3 regions of the Brevibacillus sp. FSL K6-2834 genome follow, and region 3 is predicted to be linked to each of the others. Evidence: riboswitches for the same ligand, from Rfam matches in the RefSeq annotation. Region 3 holds a riboswitch; each other region holds the start of a gene.
What was found. A riboswitch is a leader RNA that binds a small molecule or an ion and turns the genes downstream of it on or off. The one in region 3 is predicted to bind thiamine pyrophosphate.
Positions count from the first base shown of each region.

Region 1: another riboswitch for thiamine pyrophosphate. It lies ahead of thiS (sulfur carrier protein ThiS); the one in region 3 lies ahead of thiO (glycine oxidase ThiO).
Region 2: another riboswitch for thiamine pyrophosphate. It lies ahead of thiC (phosphomethylpyrimidine synthase ThiC); the one in region 3 lies ahead of thiO (glycine oxidase ThiO).

Region 1 covers NZ_CP151945.1:2,931,388-2,936,472, forward strand. Annotated here, with positions in the region: gene NST96_RS14485 (ABC transporter ATP-binding protein) at 1-733, opposite strand, end outside; gene tenA (thiaminase II) at 718-1,398, opposite strand; gene NST96_RS14495 (acetylornithine deacetylase) at 1,405-2,673, opposite strand; gene NST96_RS14500 (thiazole synthase) at 2,674-3,444, opposite strand; gene thiS (sulfur carrier protein ThiS) at 3,450-3,653, opposite strand; TPP riboswitch at 3,878-3,988, opposite strand; gene NST96_RS14510 (kinase-associated lipoprotein B) at 4,024-4,410, opposite strand; gene NST96_RS14515 (DHHA1 domain-containing protein) at 4,490-5,085, opposite strand, start outside.
Region 2 covers NZ_CP151945.1:3,695,548-3,700,632, forward strand. Annotated here, with positions in the region: gene NST96_RS18355 (SufS family cysteine desulfurase) at 1-901, opposite strand, end outside; gene NST96_RS18360 (hypothetical protein) at 1,141-1,728, shown strand; TPP riboswitch at 1,730-1,841, shown strand; gene thiC (phosphomethylpyrimidine synthase ThiC) at 1,996-3,792, shown strand; gene NST96_RS18370 (hypothetical protein) at 3,789-3,986, shown strand; gene NST96_RS18375 (SRPBCC domain-containing protein) at 4,041-4,493, opposite strand; gene NST96_RS18380 (antibiotic biosynthesis monooxygenase) at 4,689-5,024, shown strand.
Region 3 covers NZ_CP151945.1:1,115,670-1,120,754, reverse strand. Annotated here, with positions in the region: gene thiO (glycine oxidase ThiO) at 105-1,223, opposite strand; TPP riboswitch at 1,319-1,431, opposite strand; gene NST96_RS05620 (excisionase family DNA-binding protein) at 1,493-1,738, opposite strand; gene NST96_RS05615 (glucose-6-phosphate isomerase) at 1,725-3,086, opposite strand; gene NST96_RS05610 (efflux RND transporter periplasmic adaptor subunit) at 3,319-4,584, shown strand; gene NST96_RS05605 (ABC transporter ATP-binding protein) at 4,612-5,085, shown strand, end outside.

The DNA of each region.
Region 1 (5,085 bases), 1.8 Mb from region 3:
GCAGCTCCCAGATTTCTCCCCGCAGAGCGTGAAATTCCGGATCATTGCGACTGGCCAACGTTCGCGGACGGGGAACAGAAACCTGCAGCTCTACCGGCTGCCGGATCGGACTGCCCAGGAGAACGACTACCCGGTCCGCCAGCAAAATCGCCTCATCGATATCATGGGTAATAAGGAGCATCGTGCTCCCGGTCTGCTGCCACATCGAGAGCAGCCATTCCTGCATTTCCATCCGCGTAATCCCATCCAGTGCGCTAAACGGCTCGTCCAGGAGCAGCAGGTCCGCTCCGGTCATCAGGGCTCTCAGGAAAGAAACGCGCTGACGCATCCCGCCAGAGAGCTCATCTGGATGGGCGTCCTTCCATTCGGCCAGGCCAAAGCGGGGAAGCTCTTCCGCAATACGCTCGCGTATTTCACTTTTGGAAAATCCTTGTATTTCGAGCGGCAAACCGGCATTTTCAGCTACAGTCCGCCACGGCATCAGCAAATCTCGCTGCGGCATGTAGCCTACACGCCCGAGACGTTCTGCCGTTGATTTTCCATCCAGACGGATCGTCCCTGTGTCTGGCTGCAGCAGTCCCGCCGCCAATTGAAACAAGGTGCTTTTCCCAATCCCGCTCGGCCCGATCAGACTGACCAGCTCGCCCTTGCTTAGCTGCAGATCGAATCCGTCCAGTATCGGCTTTTCCCCATACGAAAAGCCGACGCCCGAAAAGGCTAGTTTTTCTCGCACGGCCACATTTCCTCCGTGTAAGCCATTTCCCAGAACAAATACTCCATGCGGGACGTGTTCAGGAAATGCTCCTCCAGAATCGCCAGCTCTTTCTCTGATTTTCCTTCAGCGAGCTCATCCATCAGGTCGATCAGCCACTGCGCCAGCTGTCCAAACTCGTCGGAGCTGTACGTACGCACCCACTCCCCGTACCATTCATGCTCAAGCGCTCCCTCTACCTCGGCGAGCCGCTTGCCGATTTCCCAGTAGCTCCAGGCGCACGGCAGTACCGCGCTGACCAGCTCGGCTAGCGAGCCCTGATGAGCTACCTTCAGCATATAGCTCGTGTAGGCAAGCATCACAAACGACGGTTTGGTCTGCTCCAGCTCCTCGCGCGTGATGCCAAAGCGTTCGGCATACTGACGATGCAAGGCCATTTCGAAATTGAGCGTCGCTTCCTGCAGCGAAGCAAACCGCGCGCTCGTCGCCAGATCATGGGCTTTTGTACTGGCGATGGCAAACATTTTGGCGTATTCGATCAAATAGACGTAGTCCTGCTTCATGTAAAAACGGAAGGACTCCACAGGCAGACTTCCATCTCCCAAGCCGGTGACAAACGGGTGACGATGGGTCCGCTCCCAGATCGGAGCAACCTTTTCCCGCAAACGATGCGTAAATGTCGACAAGTCCACTCACTCCCTTTTCGTGTTGCACCAGTCCACGAGGAACCGGGCAACTGTTTGTGCAAAGACAACCAACTGCTTCGGATCAACGGATTCATTCACAGCATGAGCATGACTCAGCTCACCCGGGCCAAAGATGACGGCTGGTATGCCGGCGTGGGCAAACCATCCTGCATCCGTGACCGAAGGAGACATGTTTACCACCGCCGGGCGTCCCGTTTGCTTTTCAAATGCAGCCTGCAGCTTGAGCAGGGCCGGATGCTCCTTGTCCAGCTCCAATGACGGAAAGATCTCTCCCCGCTCCTCGATCATGGAGCGGCCTCCCCAGCGAAAAACGGGCGGATGATCCCGCAGCCACGGATCAGCGGCGGCGGCTCTGCGGACATGGTCCTCTACTTCCCGTATGATATCCTCATGCGTCTCGTCCGGATAAAAGTGAACGGTAATCCAGAGGGCGCAGCGATCCGCGAGAAAAGCCGCATGGCGTCCGCCTTCGATGACCGCAGGATTGATCGTGCTCATCCCTGGCGGAAAACCGGGGTATGATTTCATCACGGCCCAGTGCCGTTCCAAATCCTGCAGCGAGGCAATCACCTTCATCATTTTCTCAATCGCAGATGCCCCGTGGACTTTACCGCCTGCGTGTATGATCCTGCTGCGCATCCCGTCATGGAGCGTAACCGGGCTTTCAATCGTAATCCAGCCAGTGATCACTCCGCCCTGGCCTTGCATCTGCAGATCGCTTGTGTCTACGACAAGCGCATAATCGGCCGAGTAGCCGCGCTCAATCGCAGCAAGCGTGCCGGCTTCCCCAGCTTCTTCACCGATCACGGACTGAAAGGCGAGATCGCCCTTCAGCTCTATGCCGTGCTCATGCAGCATCTGGATCGCAAACAGGCTGGCAGCGAGCGCCCCTTTCATATCGGCGACGCCGCGCCCGTACCATCTGCCGTCCCCGCCTTTGGTCAAGGCAAAAGGCGGATACGTCCAGCCGCTGTCGTCTCCGACCTCAGCTACGTCGATATGGCCGTTGATGATCAAGCTTTTGTAGTTTCTAAAGTCCGTTCCCTTCTTTACCCCCACGACGTTGTCATCGCCTGGAAAAACGGTCCAGCGGTCGACCTCGAAGCCGAGCGCTTGCAGCTTCTCTGCCACCAGCGTCTGCGCCTTGTCGCTGTTTCGGGCGGGAGGGCTTACCGTCGGCTGGGCGATCAGCTCGGAGAGAAGCGAAAACAGCTCCTCTCTACGCTCCTCAATCGCTGCTAGTACGTGCTCCACCTACTCGATCATCCCTTCAGTCGGACTGCTCGCCGATGCATACCGTTTTTTCGCGATCCGTCCGGCAAGGAAGCCTTTCCTTCCCGCTTCCACGCCCAGCTTCATCGCCTCCGCCATCAACACCGGATTGTCCGCCAGCGCGACCGCTGTATTGAGCAGGACACCGTCCGCTCCCAGCTCCATCGCCTTCGCACAGTCAGCGGGAGAACCGATGCCGGCGTCAACAATGACCGGTACTTTGGCGTCTTCGATGATGAACCGCAGATTGTTTTCGTTGATGATGCCCTGGCCTGATCCGATCGGAGAAGCTCCCGGCATGACAGCGTGAACGCCGGCCTCCTGCAGATGTTTGGCCAAAATCGGGTCGTCATTGGTATAAGTAAGCACGATAAAGCCTTCCTCTACCAAAATACGGGAGGCTTCCAGCGTGCCGATCGGGTCTGGCAGCAGCGTTTTCGGATCGCCGATGACTTCCACCTTGATCATGTCGCACAAGCCGGATGCTTTCGCCAGGCGGGCAATTCGCACAGCCTCCTCAGCCGTATAGGCACCCGCCGTATTCGGAAGCAGCGTAAACTTTTTCAGATCCAATTGCTCCAGAAAATTCGGTTCATGCGGGTTTTCCAGATTTAGGCGGCGAATGGCAAAAGTCAGAATTTCTGCCTCTGATGCTGCCACCGCTTTGTCTTGTATGTCCAGATCAGGGAATTTTCCCGTCCCCAGAAGCAGCCGCGAACGAAATTCATACGGTCCGATTTTCAAAGTGTCCATCTTATTCATCCTCCACCGACAAAATGTACAATTTCAATCCGGTCGCCATCCGCAACCGGTGTCTCTTCATAACGGGTGCGATCCACAATCTCTCCGTTACGCTCCACGATCACGATCTTCTCCTGCAGCTGGTAGGACTGCAGCAGTTCACGGACAGTCGTAATTTCAGCAGCCAGCTCTACATTCTTGCCATTCAACTGTACCAGCATGTTCCCCCTCCTTCTTCGGCGCAGCATGTTCTGGCCGGTCCCAGAAAAAAACGGCTTCTTTTCGCCTGTGCCATGTAGAAAACAGACGGAAGAAGCCGTTTGAATACGGTACATCAGGGGCAGACAGTAAAAAAACCATCCGCCTCGGATGGTTGTGGTTGTGCTTATCTGCATATGCCTAAATGTCGTTCCAAACCATTTGGAAACAGCATCGGCGTTCACGCTGATGAGCTGATACCTCTTCCTCCGCTGGCATGACCCAGGTCAGGTTCAACGGTCAGTAACGCATTCGTTACAATCTCAGCCGATTTTGCTCGACCCCCGTTTGGTATTGCGCGTGGTTATTCAATTCGATTATTACAGTATCACTCTATTTCGGGTTTGTAAAGCTTTCCTTGTACAGAATCTCCAGTTCGACCAGGCAGCGCTCCGCCCATTTTGACGTTTTGCGCAGCTTTTCCATTTCCCTCTCCAAAGCGGCTTTGAGCGATTCCTTGTAGTCGGGCAAAGTCCCGTTGAACCGGATCACGCTCGCAGCCGGAACCATGATTTTTTCCAGGTAGGAGAGAGCCGGTCTTTGGTGAAACAAGGGAACGTCCACCTCAAGCGGATTGTGCAAATCGCCCTGCGTCGGGTATTTCGTAACAGCCATAATTTTGACCAGCAATTTATCGCCGTGATTTTCTACAACCTCTGTCAGATATTCTCCCGTCTTGTACCCGACCCGGACCAGATCTCCCGGATTCCATGCATTCATCTGACTCTCCTCCTTCGTTTCCCTAAGGGCGGTCGCAGCCTGATTGGACAGACTGACTGCGACTGCCACGGGTCATGTTTTACACCTCAAGCAAACCGCGCGCATGATCCAGCACGGCGTCCGCAGCCACCGTCGGAGCCCCTCCGCCCTGGGCCATCGCCGGGTTGCCGCCGCCCTTTCCATCGATCAACGGCAGCGTCTCCTTCAGCAGCTGGTTCATCGGAGCCGCCACCTGTGCGCCCCGGGCAAAAACGAGCTGCAGCTTGTCCGTTGTTGTCGCCAAAAGCGCGATGACATGCTCATCCTGCGAGGTGAGCGTACGGGCAAGCTGCTGCAATTCCTGCATGCTTCTGCCCGTGAAAGAGGCCTGGACGACACGGGCGTTCCCCAGCTCGGCTGCTTCTTTCAAATACCTGGCTGCTTCATATGTCAATAGCTCTGTTTCTTTTTGCTGAAGCGAATCCTTCAAGGCCTCTTTTTCAGCCAGCAGACGCTGCAGCATATCGGCGATTTCCGCTTCGCTCGTCGTCATCATCCGGGTGAGGTCCTGCAGCAAGTGCTGCTTGCGCGTGTAGTCCGCGAGTGCCCGCCAGCCGCACAGAAATTGAATGCGTATATTGCCTCTGTGGCGTTCCCAACCGATGATTTTGATCGGACCGACTTCTCCCGTAGTTT
Region 2 (5,085 bases), 2.6 Mb from region 3:
GTTCGATCTTCTCCATGCCGATTTGAGCGAGGAAATCAATCGCAGCCCCCAGCCCAATCGCTCCCGCAATCAAAGGGGTTCCCGCTTCCAGCCGGTACGGAAGCTCTTTCCACGACGCCCATTCGGCATCGACCGACTCAACCATCTCTCCTCCATACTCAACAGGTACCAATTGCTCCAGCAATGGACGCTTCCCGTACAAAACTCCAATTCCTGTAGGACCGCACATTTTGTGACCGGAGAAAACGTAAAAGTCGCAGTCCATCTGCCCCACATCGACTGGTGAATGAGGCGCTCCCTGCGCACCGTCGACAACCAAAACTCCTCCGTGTGCATGGACGATGCCGGCGATCTCTCTGAGCGGTACTACATCTCCCAAGACGTTGGATATATGGTGGAGTGCTGCGATTTTAGTCCGTGGGGTCACCACTGAACGGACAGCTTCCGGCGTTATCGTCCCATCTTCCTGCAAGGGAATGAATTTCAGTGTTGCCCCGGCCGCTTTTGCCGCCTGCTGCCAAGGGATCAGGTTGCTGTGATGCTCGGCCAATGAAATGACGATCTCGTCGCCTTCGCAAAGGACCAAACGGCCGTATCCGCTGGCGATCAGATTCAAGGCGCTCGTCGTCCCCCGGGTAAAAACAATCTCGGCCGCTTCGCTTGCGCGGATGAAAGCGCGGACCTTTTCTCTCGCCGCCTCGTACATGTCTGTCGCCTTTGCCCCCAGGTAGTGGACTCCCCTGTGAACGTTGGCGTTTGCCATCCGATAAAATGCTTCCAGCGCCTCAATCACCTGAACCGGTTTTTGGGCAGTGGCTGCGTTGTCCAAATATACAAGCCGCTTCCCGTAGATCGGGACATTCATAATCGGGAAGCATTTCTTCACTTCATGCGGATTCATATCGCTCTCAACTTCCTTTCCGGGATTTACCCGTAAGGATAGCCGCGGCAAACCAATAGTTCAATTCAATTATTTATATAAAAATCATTTGATTATCCTATAGATGGTTGGATTTGTCTTGAAACGTTTCCCTCTTCTTTTTCGTTTACTATATTGAGAGGGTTCGTACTTTGGGAAGCATGTCGCTGCGGCATCACATCAAAAACGGGGGTTAACTCCGGGGTTAGGGAGGCAGTATCATGGCAGTGAATTCCAGAACTCACGTGCTCCGTTTCGTCATCCTTTGTCTATCTGCACTCGTCTGCGGGTGTTCACAGCAACAAGCGCCCCACCCGGGAGCGGCGCTGGAATCGCTTTTTCATTCAGGAAAAGGGAAAGCCATATGGGTACATCACTACCGGGAAGACTCCATCAAAGCGCAACCGGAGCTTCTCTCCCTGTACTCGGATAAAACCGAGCAGATTGCCGTCGTTGATTGGATCTCCGGCAGCGAAAAAGTGGAGCAATTAACGGGAACGGCTGATTCGCTGTTCATTTTGCAGTTTGAATATGAAACGGCCAACAAGGTTTCAGACTACGCGTATATGATGTACGTGGAAACGCGGGAAGGAGAGCATTATCTCAAGCCGTTTACGATGGGGCCGAAGTTTCATCTCGACTCTTATAAGCAAGAGGATGGAGACGCGATTCTCTCCTCGGTGGGAATGGACCAATGGTACAAGCTGGACAAAGCTTTGCACGATGTCTTTCCTCCTGCTGCGACAAAACCTCTTGAACAATTGGGAAAAAGTAGTTATGCTATGGTGGAAACAACAAACTATTTCTAAACAATGATGCACGGGAGCTTGGGGATGACCAGGCTGAGAGGACGGCTACTCTGTCGTCGACCGTTGAACCTGAACTGGGTAATGCCAGCGGAGGAATGTTTATATAGACCGGAGAGGACTGCGTATGCTTGCGTCCCTTTCCTGTCTGCTCTCGCGTCTGGCGTCGCAAGTTTTTTTGCGGCGTTTTGTTTTTGTCATGCAGACGCGTCTTCTTCCGCCTCCATCAGGGTTCATGCCGCGTGCAACCATGACAAGGAGGTTTTTTTCATGTCCATTCCACACGCATCTTCCCTCAACCTGACGGCTGTACAGCCTTTCCCTGGCAGCCGCAAAGTGTACCAGGTCGGCAGCAGGCCTGATCTTCGCGTCCCGATGCGGGAAATCCAGCTTTCGCCATCCCAGGGCATGTACGGAGAAATTCCCAACCCACCCATTCGCGTCTATGACACCAGCGGCGAGTATACGGCGACCGACTACATTGCCGACATTCAAAAAGGACTGCCTTCCCTGCGGCAGCCCTGGATTGCGGAAAGAAACGATACGGAATCCTACGCGGGACGCCCGGTGCAGCCTGTCGATAACGGCTTCAAAAGCGCCGAGCAGCTTGAAGCAGTACCTGTTTTCCCCCGAAATGACCGCAAGCCGCTTCGGGCCAAAAAAGGCAGCGTCGTCACACAGCTCCACTACGCCCGCCGCGGCATCATCACGCCGGAAATGGAATTCGTCGCCATCCGCGAAGGAGTTTCGCCGGAATTCGTCAGAGCCGAGATCGCCAGCGGCCGCGCGATCCTGCCGGCCAACATCAACCATCCGGAATTGGAGCCGATGATTATCGGTCGTCATTTTCACGTGAAGGTAAACGCAAACATCGGCACATCCGCGGTCACCTCCTCCATCGGTGAAGAAGTGGAAAAAATGATGTGGGCCACCCGCTGGGGAGCCGACACCATCATGGACCTTTCCACCGGAAAACACATTCACACGACCCGGGAGTGGATTATCCGCAACAGTCCCGTGCCGATCGGTACTGTCCCGATTTATCAGGCACTGGAAAAAGTAAATGGCAAAGCCGAGGAGCTGACTTGGGAGATCTACCGGGATACGTTGATCGAACAGGCCGAGCAGGGAGTGGATTACTTTACGATCCACGCAGGGGTGCTGCTGCGCTATATCCCGCTGACCGCCAATCGGGTGACCGGAATCGTCTCCCGCGGCGGCTCCATCATGGCGGCCTGGTGCCTGGCCCACCATCAGGAAAACTTCCTGTACACGCATTTTGAAGAGATTTGCGAAATCCTGAAGGCATACGACATTTCCGTCTCGCTCGGTGACGGACTGAGGCCGGGGTCCATCGACGATGCGAACGACGAAGCCCAGTTCGCCGAATTGGAGACGCTTGGGGAATTGACCAAGATCGCCTGGAAGCATGATGTGCAGGTGATGATCGAAGGTCCCGGACACGTGCCGATGCACCAGATCAAAGAGAATATGGATAAGCAGCTTGAGCTTTGCCACGAAGCGCCATTCTACACGCTGGGCCCGCTCACGACCGATATCGCTCCCGGCTACGATCACATCACGTCCGCTATCGGCGCCGCGATGATCGGCTGGTTTAGCACCGCGATGCTCTGCTACGTCACCCCGAAGGAACATCTCGGCCTGCCAAACAAGGAGGACGTGCGCAACGGCCTGATCGCCTACAAAATCGCCGCCCATGCCGCCGATCTGGCAAAAGGACATCCGCGAGCCAAGCTTCGCGACGACGCGCTTTCCAAGGCGCGGTTTGAATTCCGCTGGAACGATCAGTTCAACCTCTCGCTTGACCCTGAGCGGGCACGCGAGTATCACGACGAGACTCTCCCTGCCGAAGGGGCAAAATCTGCCCATTTTTGCTCAATGTGCGGCCCCAAATTTTGCAGCATGAAAATCACCCAGGATATTCGCGCCTACGCCCGAGACAACCAGCTTTCGGTCCATGCGGCTATCGACGAGGGGCTGCAGGAAAAAGCCAGGGAATTCCGCGAGCAGGGAGGACAACTGTACAAAGGGACGGACAGGAAATGAAGCGGGATGCCGATATAGGAAAACTGCGTGATCCCGGCCAGCTGCGTGCTGAAATCAAGCGGTTGGAGTCGGCTTTAGCCGCACTCCGCGCGCAGCTTGGGACTGCCCAAAAAGCATGTGATCACGATTTTCTGGAGACCCCGCTTTCCCGCATGTGCCGAAAATGCCAGTGGACGGAAAGTCTTTATTATTAAAGGAGCGACTGCGGCGCTGGGTTACAGCACTGTTTCCGATGGCGAAACCGACTTTTAAAATGCCAGCGGCCTTCCTGTTTCGATCAGTGTCTTCGTGCTGCTGAGGATCATCCACCATGCCTTCGCGCTGTTATCGTATGACAGATCATTCTCATGCCAACGGTCATGGGTCAGGGTCAGCTTTGTGGACGCGCCGGCCGGTTCGAGCCGATAAGTGATGCGCGATTCGTACCGTTCCTGGCCGGGGTGGTAGGAATCGCCGACAAAGTGGGTAAAGCTGAGCGTCTTGGCCTGCTCGCACTGCAAAATGACGCCGTAGACGTGGATGGTTTTATCTCCGTCTGCGCCCGGGCCGATATAGCGGATCGGGTCTCCTTCACGGAACGTTGACTCGATCACACAGCCCCCGTAAATGGCTTTTACCCCATCTGGCGAGACGAGCGTGTCCCACACCTGCTCTGGGGTTGCCAATACGTAAAATTCGTAGTGCAAGTCGGTTGGTTTCATCTTTGAAAGTCCCCCTCGTATCGTTAGTGTTTTGTATGGCAAAAAGGTTTCCGCCCCATAGAGATCTGATACCCGGAGCTTTTTCGAGTATATCCACTCATCCCTGACAATCGCTGTCAGTGGAGAAATAGGTTACAGAAAAAAAGGCGGGTGCTATACTTGTTAACAGATACCAGTTGAGGGAGTGGGGGTAAAATGGGGCCATTTGCAAAGACGCCGAAGCCGCCTTACTATGCTGTGATCTTCACCAGTCAACGGACACAAACGGATAATACGGGGTACGAAGAGATGGCCGCAATGATGGAGAAGCTGGTATTTGCCCAGCCGGGCTTTCTCGGCGTGGAAAGCACGCGCGATGCGGACGGATTCGGAGTGACGATCTCGTACTGGCAGTCGCTGGAGGATATTCGCAACTGGAAGCAGAACGAGGACCATCTGGTGGCGCAGGAAAAAGGGAAACAGGTATGGTATGAGCAGTACGTGACGAGGATTTGCAGAGTAGAAAGAGAGTATTCGTTGAATGAGCTGTAAGATGAAGATTCGGACGCGGAGCCATTTTCCGCGTTTTTTTGTTTGCAGTCGTTCAGGCTTT
Region 3 (5,085 bases):
TCCCCTCTGGTGTTTCTTTATTACCATATACGCCAGCCTATGGGGAGGTGTCTATTTTCCAGAGGGGACCAGCCCATTTTCCGATCAGGCCGTACCCATGAGCCTTATCTGTTTGTTGTCGACCCGAGGAACCGGGATGGCAAAAAGGGTTGCAGCGCATCTTCGCGTCCGCTCTCCACATAATCCGCCATCACCTTTGCTGTGACCGGAGAAAGCAAAATGCCGTTCCGAAAGTGGCCGCCCGCAATGGAAACGCCCTGCCATCCCGGTACGGGTCCAAGCAGCGGCATGCTGTCTGCTGTAGCGGGACGCAAGCCTGCCCACGCCTGCTGGAAGGCTGCTGAATGCAGAGCGGGCACATACGGCATCACACCGTCCAATACTTTCGCAAGACCGCTCAGCGTGACATGCCGCTGAAAGCCCGCTTCATCCTCGGTCGCTCCAAGGACGATCTTCCCATCCAGCTTGGGCGTGATGTACCCGGATGTGCCGAAGATGACGGTACGCAAAGGGATTCCGCTGGACGATACCGATGCCACCTGCCCGCGTACCGGTCTGACGGGCACAGCAAAATGGAGCCATTCGGCCATAATCCCGGCCCATGCGCCAGATGCGATCACGGTATGCCCGGCTCGCAGAGGCCCCGTGGTCGTTTCTACACCGACGATCCTGCCCCCTTCTTTTGCCATTCCGGTTACAACAGAGCCGGAAAGAAGCGTCGCTCCCATTTTTTTGCAAGCGGCTACCAGAGCATTCAGCAGCATGCGGTTGTTGATGTGCCCTTCTTCAGGCGAGTAGATCCCCGCGATCGCCTGCTCGGTCAAGAGCGGCTCGACTCTCCGCATCTCTTCCCCTGTCATCCACTCAACCGCATAGCCCGATGCCTTTTGCCACTTGTATTTTTCCAGCAACTCGCCCGACTCCGGCTCGGTAAGAGCTACTGTCAGCAGTCCGGATTTGCACGCCTGCACGTCAATGCCTGTCCTCGCTTCCAGCTCCTCTGCCCATTTCGGATAGAGCTCCAGCGACTTCATGCCCAGCTCCAGCATCGGCCCTGGCTGCGAAAATTCCTTCAGCGGCGCCAGCATTCCCGCTGCTGCCGATGAAGCCTGGCCTCCCCATTCTCCTTGCTCCACTACAGTCACGGCCATTCCTCTACAGGACAATTCATAGGCGAGACTGAGTCCGATGATGCCTCCGCCAACAAGTAAACAGTCGGTCATGCTGCTTCCTCTCCTTATCAAATGGAAAAGCCCACCCTCTCCGGCAGGAAAAGGTGGGCACAACACGCATCCAACGCATCAACGGGCGAAAAAATATCCGCCTGTAACCACTTCCCTGCGCCAGCATGATCTGGATCAGGTGCAAAGGGTCGACGGTCATCGCTTCCGTCCTCTCAGCCCAGCAAGATGGACTCCCCCAGTTACTTTTCATTCTATCAGTTGTCTTCTTCAGTATAGTCCTCTGGCCGCAAATCTGACAAGGGCTGAACTTAATCTTCGTCCTTCACGTCGTAGCTCTCCGGGATCGGCTCATGCTTCTGTTCATCCTCAAACTCCCGGAGCTTTCGGATCTGTTCCAGATGATGCTGAAACTGCTCCTTGTTGATCAGATACTCTTCCCCGTTGTGAACGGCACGGATTCGCCCTTCGCGGATTTTTTCCAGAATGAACGTCTCCGGCAATTCCAGATACTCGGATGTTTCGGCTACAGTCAGGTAGGTTTTAGTCGTCTCCACGAATTCTCGCTTCCAATTCTTCTTTCATTTTTTCAAAGCCGGGCCGCCCGAGCAATGCAAACATGTTGGCTTTGTAGGCCTCTACCCCGGGCTGGTCAAACGGATTGACCCCCAAGAGGTAGCCGCTGATCGCACAGGCTTTTTCAAAAAAATACACCAGCTCACCAAAATGATACGCTGTCAGCCGGGGAATTTCCACTACGAGATTCGGAACACCCCCATCTACGTGGGCCAGCATCGCTCCCTGCAGCACCTTTTGGCGGACGAAATCCATCCCTTTTCCAGAGAGATACTGCAAGCCGTCCAGATTGGCCGGGTCGTCTCCGATGGTGACGTCAACGTCAGATTTATGCACGGTCAAGACGGTTTCAAACAAGTGCCGTGTTCCGCTTTGCAGATATTGGCCGATGGAGTGGAGATCGGTTGAATACTCTGCGGATACAGGAAAAATCCCCTTGTTGTCCTTCCCTTCCGACTCGGCAAAGAGCTGCTTCCACCATTCCGCGAAAAAACGGAACCGGGGTTCGTAGCCGACCAGCACTTCAATCAGCTTGCCCCTTCGATACAGAATATTGCGGACAGCGGCATATTGGTAGCAAGGATTGTCTGCCAGCACCGGCGACAAAAACCGCTCTCTGGCATCTGCCGCTCCTTGCATCAGCTCATCCATATCGATTCCGCCGACAGCGATCGGCAAAAGACCGACGGGAGTAAGAATCGAAAAGCGTCCGCCCACATCCTCGGGAATGACAAAGGTCTCATACCCCTCGCTCTCGGCAAGCTGGCGGAGCGCTCCCTTCGCTCTGTCTGTCGTAGCGTAAATCCGGCTGCGGGCTTTTGGTCGTCCGTACTTTTTCTCCATCCAGCTCCGAAACAGGCGAAAAGCGATAGCCGGTTCCATTGTCGTTCCCGATTTGGAAATGACATTCAAAGAGACTTCTTTTCCCTCCAGCAGCTCCAGAAGATGAGCGAGGTAGACCGGACTGATGTTGTTGCCGACAAAATAAATCTCCGGTACCCGTCGTTTGCCCGCAGGCAGAAGATTGGTGAAGTGATGCCCGAGCATCTCCAGCGCTGCCTTGGCTCCAAGATACGACCCGCCAATGCCGATGACCAAGAGCACATCCGAATTCTCCTGGATTCTCGTCGCTGCCTGGACGATACGTTCCCGTTCACTTTTCTCGCATTTGATCGGCAAGTCCAGCCAGCCGCGAAGCTCGCTCCCTGCTCCCGTCCCCTGATGGAGCTGTATGTGCGAGCGCAATACTTCAGGAGCTAGCTGGTCTAAATCTGTCTGCTCGAAAAATTTGCACGCATGGGAGTAGTCAAAACGAAGCGTCTGGTTCATAGCTCCCTCCCTTGGAAATCCTGCTATGCTCCCTACATCTTATCGCTTCGGCCGGGCAAGGGTTCGACAAAGACAGCGCCCCATTTTTCCTTCACTTCTCCCTGCTCCCATGGTTTTGTGAAATTGTGAACATTCCATGAACAAAAAGGTTACCTTGTTACTTTTTTACTTGCCCCCCGTAAAACAGTTTCGTAAAGAAGGTATACATTATTTGGCAAGGGGATTAGAAGACATGAAAAAACGATGGTGGATGATCGGGTCCGTCGCCGCCGTACTGGTGATCGGAACCGTTAGCGTAAATCTTTTGAGTCCCGGTCAGGCGATGGGCATGCCTGTCCAGATCGGGACAGTAGCCACATCTGCGCTGGAAAGCCGCATCCTGACCTCCGGCAGTGTAGTCGTGGAGGATAAATACAGGGTGTACGCAAATGTGAACGGGACGCTGCGTGAATTCTCCGTCAAAGAAGGCGATCTCGTTAAAAAAGGGCAGGTTATCGGGAAGATTGACACCTCTGACGTAGAGAGCCGACTCCTGGAGCTGGACGCACAGATTGAACTGGCACGAGCGAATCTGTCCAAAGCGCAAGCAGGAAATGAACCGGAAGAGCTGGCACAGGAAAAAGAACGGGTCGCCCAAGCCCAGCGCGAGCACGATGCCGCTCAAAAGGAATACGATCGGCTGCAGCAGCTGTTCGCATCCGGGGCCACTACGCAGCAAGAGGTGGACAAGGCAAAAAGCCAGCTCGATTCTACGCTCTCGTCACTGAACGTCTCCAAGCAGCAGCTGGCATTGAAGCAAAAGGGACCGCGCAAAGAGGAGCTCGCTTCTCTGCAAGCGCAAATCAACAAGCTTCAGGTGGAGAAGGCGCAACTGGAGAAGGAGCGCACCCAAAGCGTGTTGGTCGCTCCCGAAAACGGCACCGTCATCAGCCTGGCTGCAGACAACGGCCAGTACGTAAACAAAGGAACGGAGATCTTTACACTCGCGAACCTGAACAACCTGCTCATCCAGGCCGATATCAGCGAGTCCGACGTAAGCAAAATAAAGCTCGGTCAATCGGCAGTCATCGAGGGCAGCTCTCTTGGAAAGCAGAAGCTGAATGCCAAAGTGGTGCGAATCTCCCCGATTGCCGTAACCACGCAAAACAGCTCCGGGCAAGGTGAAAAAACACGCGTCAAAGTCACTCTCCAGCCTGATGGCGACGTCTCGGCTCTCAAGCCCGGGTTTCACGTCGACATCAATATCCTGACGGAGAAAATCGACAATGCCATGCAGGTGCCGATCGAAGCGATTCAACAGGAGGCGGACGGCAGCACATTTGTCTGGGTAGCCGACAATGGCACGGCCAAGAAGGTAAACGTCGAGGTCGGCATGGAAAATGAGCTTTCCTCCCAGATCAAGTCGGGACTAACCGGCAATGAGCAAATCATCCTGAGTCCTCTGGATGCGATCCAGGAGAATGCGCCGGTCACCCCGTCCCCCATGGCAGGAATGTAACTACTTTGCAAAAAAGGAGGTCGGCCCATGCTTTACGTGGAAGGCCTGACGAAAACATATAGGACGGGCGATTCGGAACTGCCCATATTGCGAGGGGTAAACCTCTCCGTGGAAAAAGGGGAATTTGTCGCCATCATGGGACCGTCCGGCTCCGGAAAATCAACCTTCATGAACATGCTCGGATGTCTCGACCGGCCGGATTCAGGAACCTACGTGCTGGACGGCATCGAGGTCAGCAAGCAGAACGACCAGCAGCTTGCTCTCGTCCGCAACCAGAAAATCGGCTTTGTGTTTCAATCGTTCAATCTGCTGCCTCGCTCCACTTCCTTGCATAATGTCGAACTGCCGATGATGTACGCGGGCATCAGCCGCTCCGAACGAAGAAAGCGGGCGATGGAAGCATTGAAGCGAGTCGGGTTGGGCGAGCGGATGAACCACAGGCCGACACAGCTCTCCGGCGGACAGAAGCAGCGGGTGGCAATTGCCCGTGCGCTCGTAAAC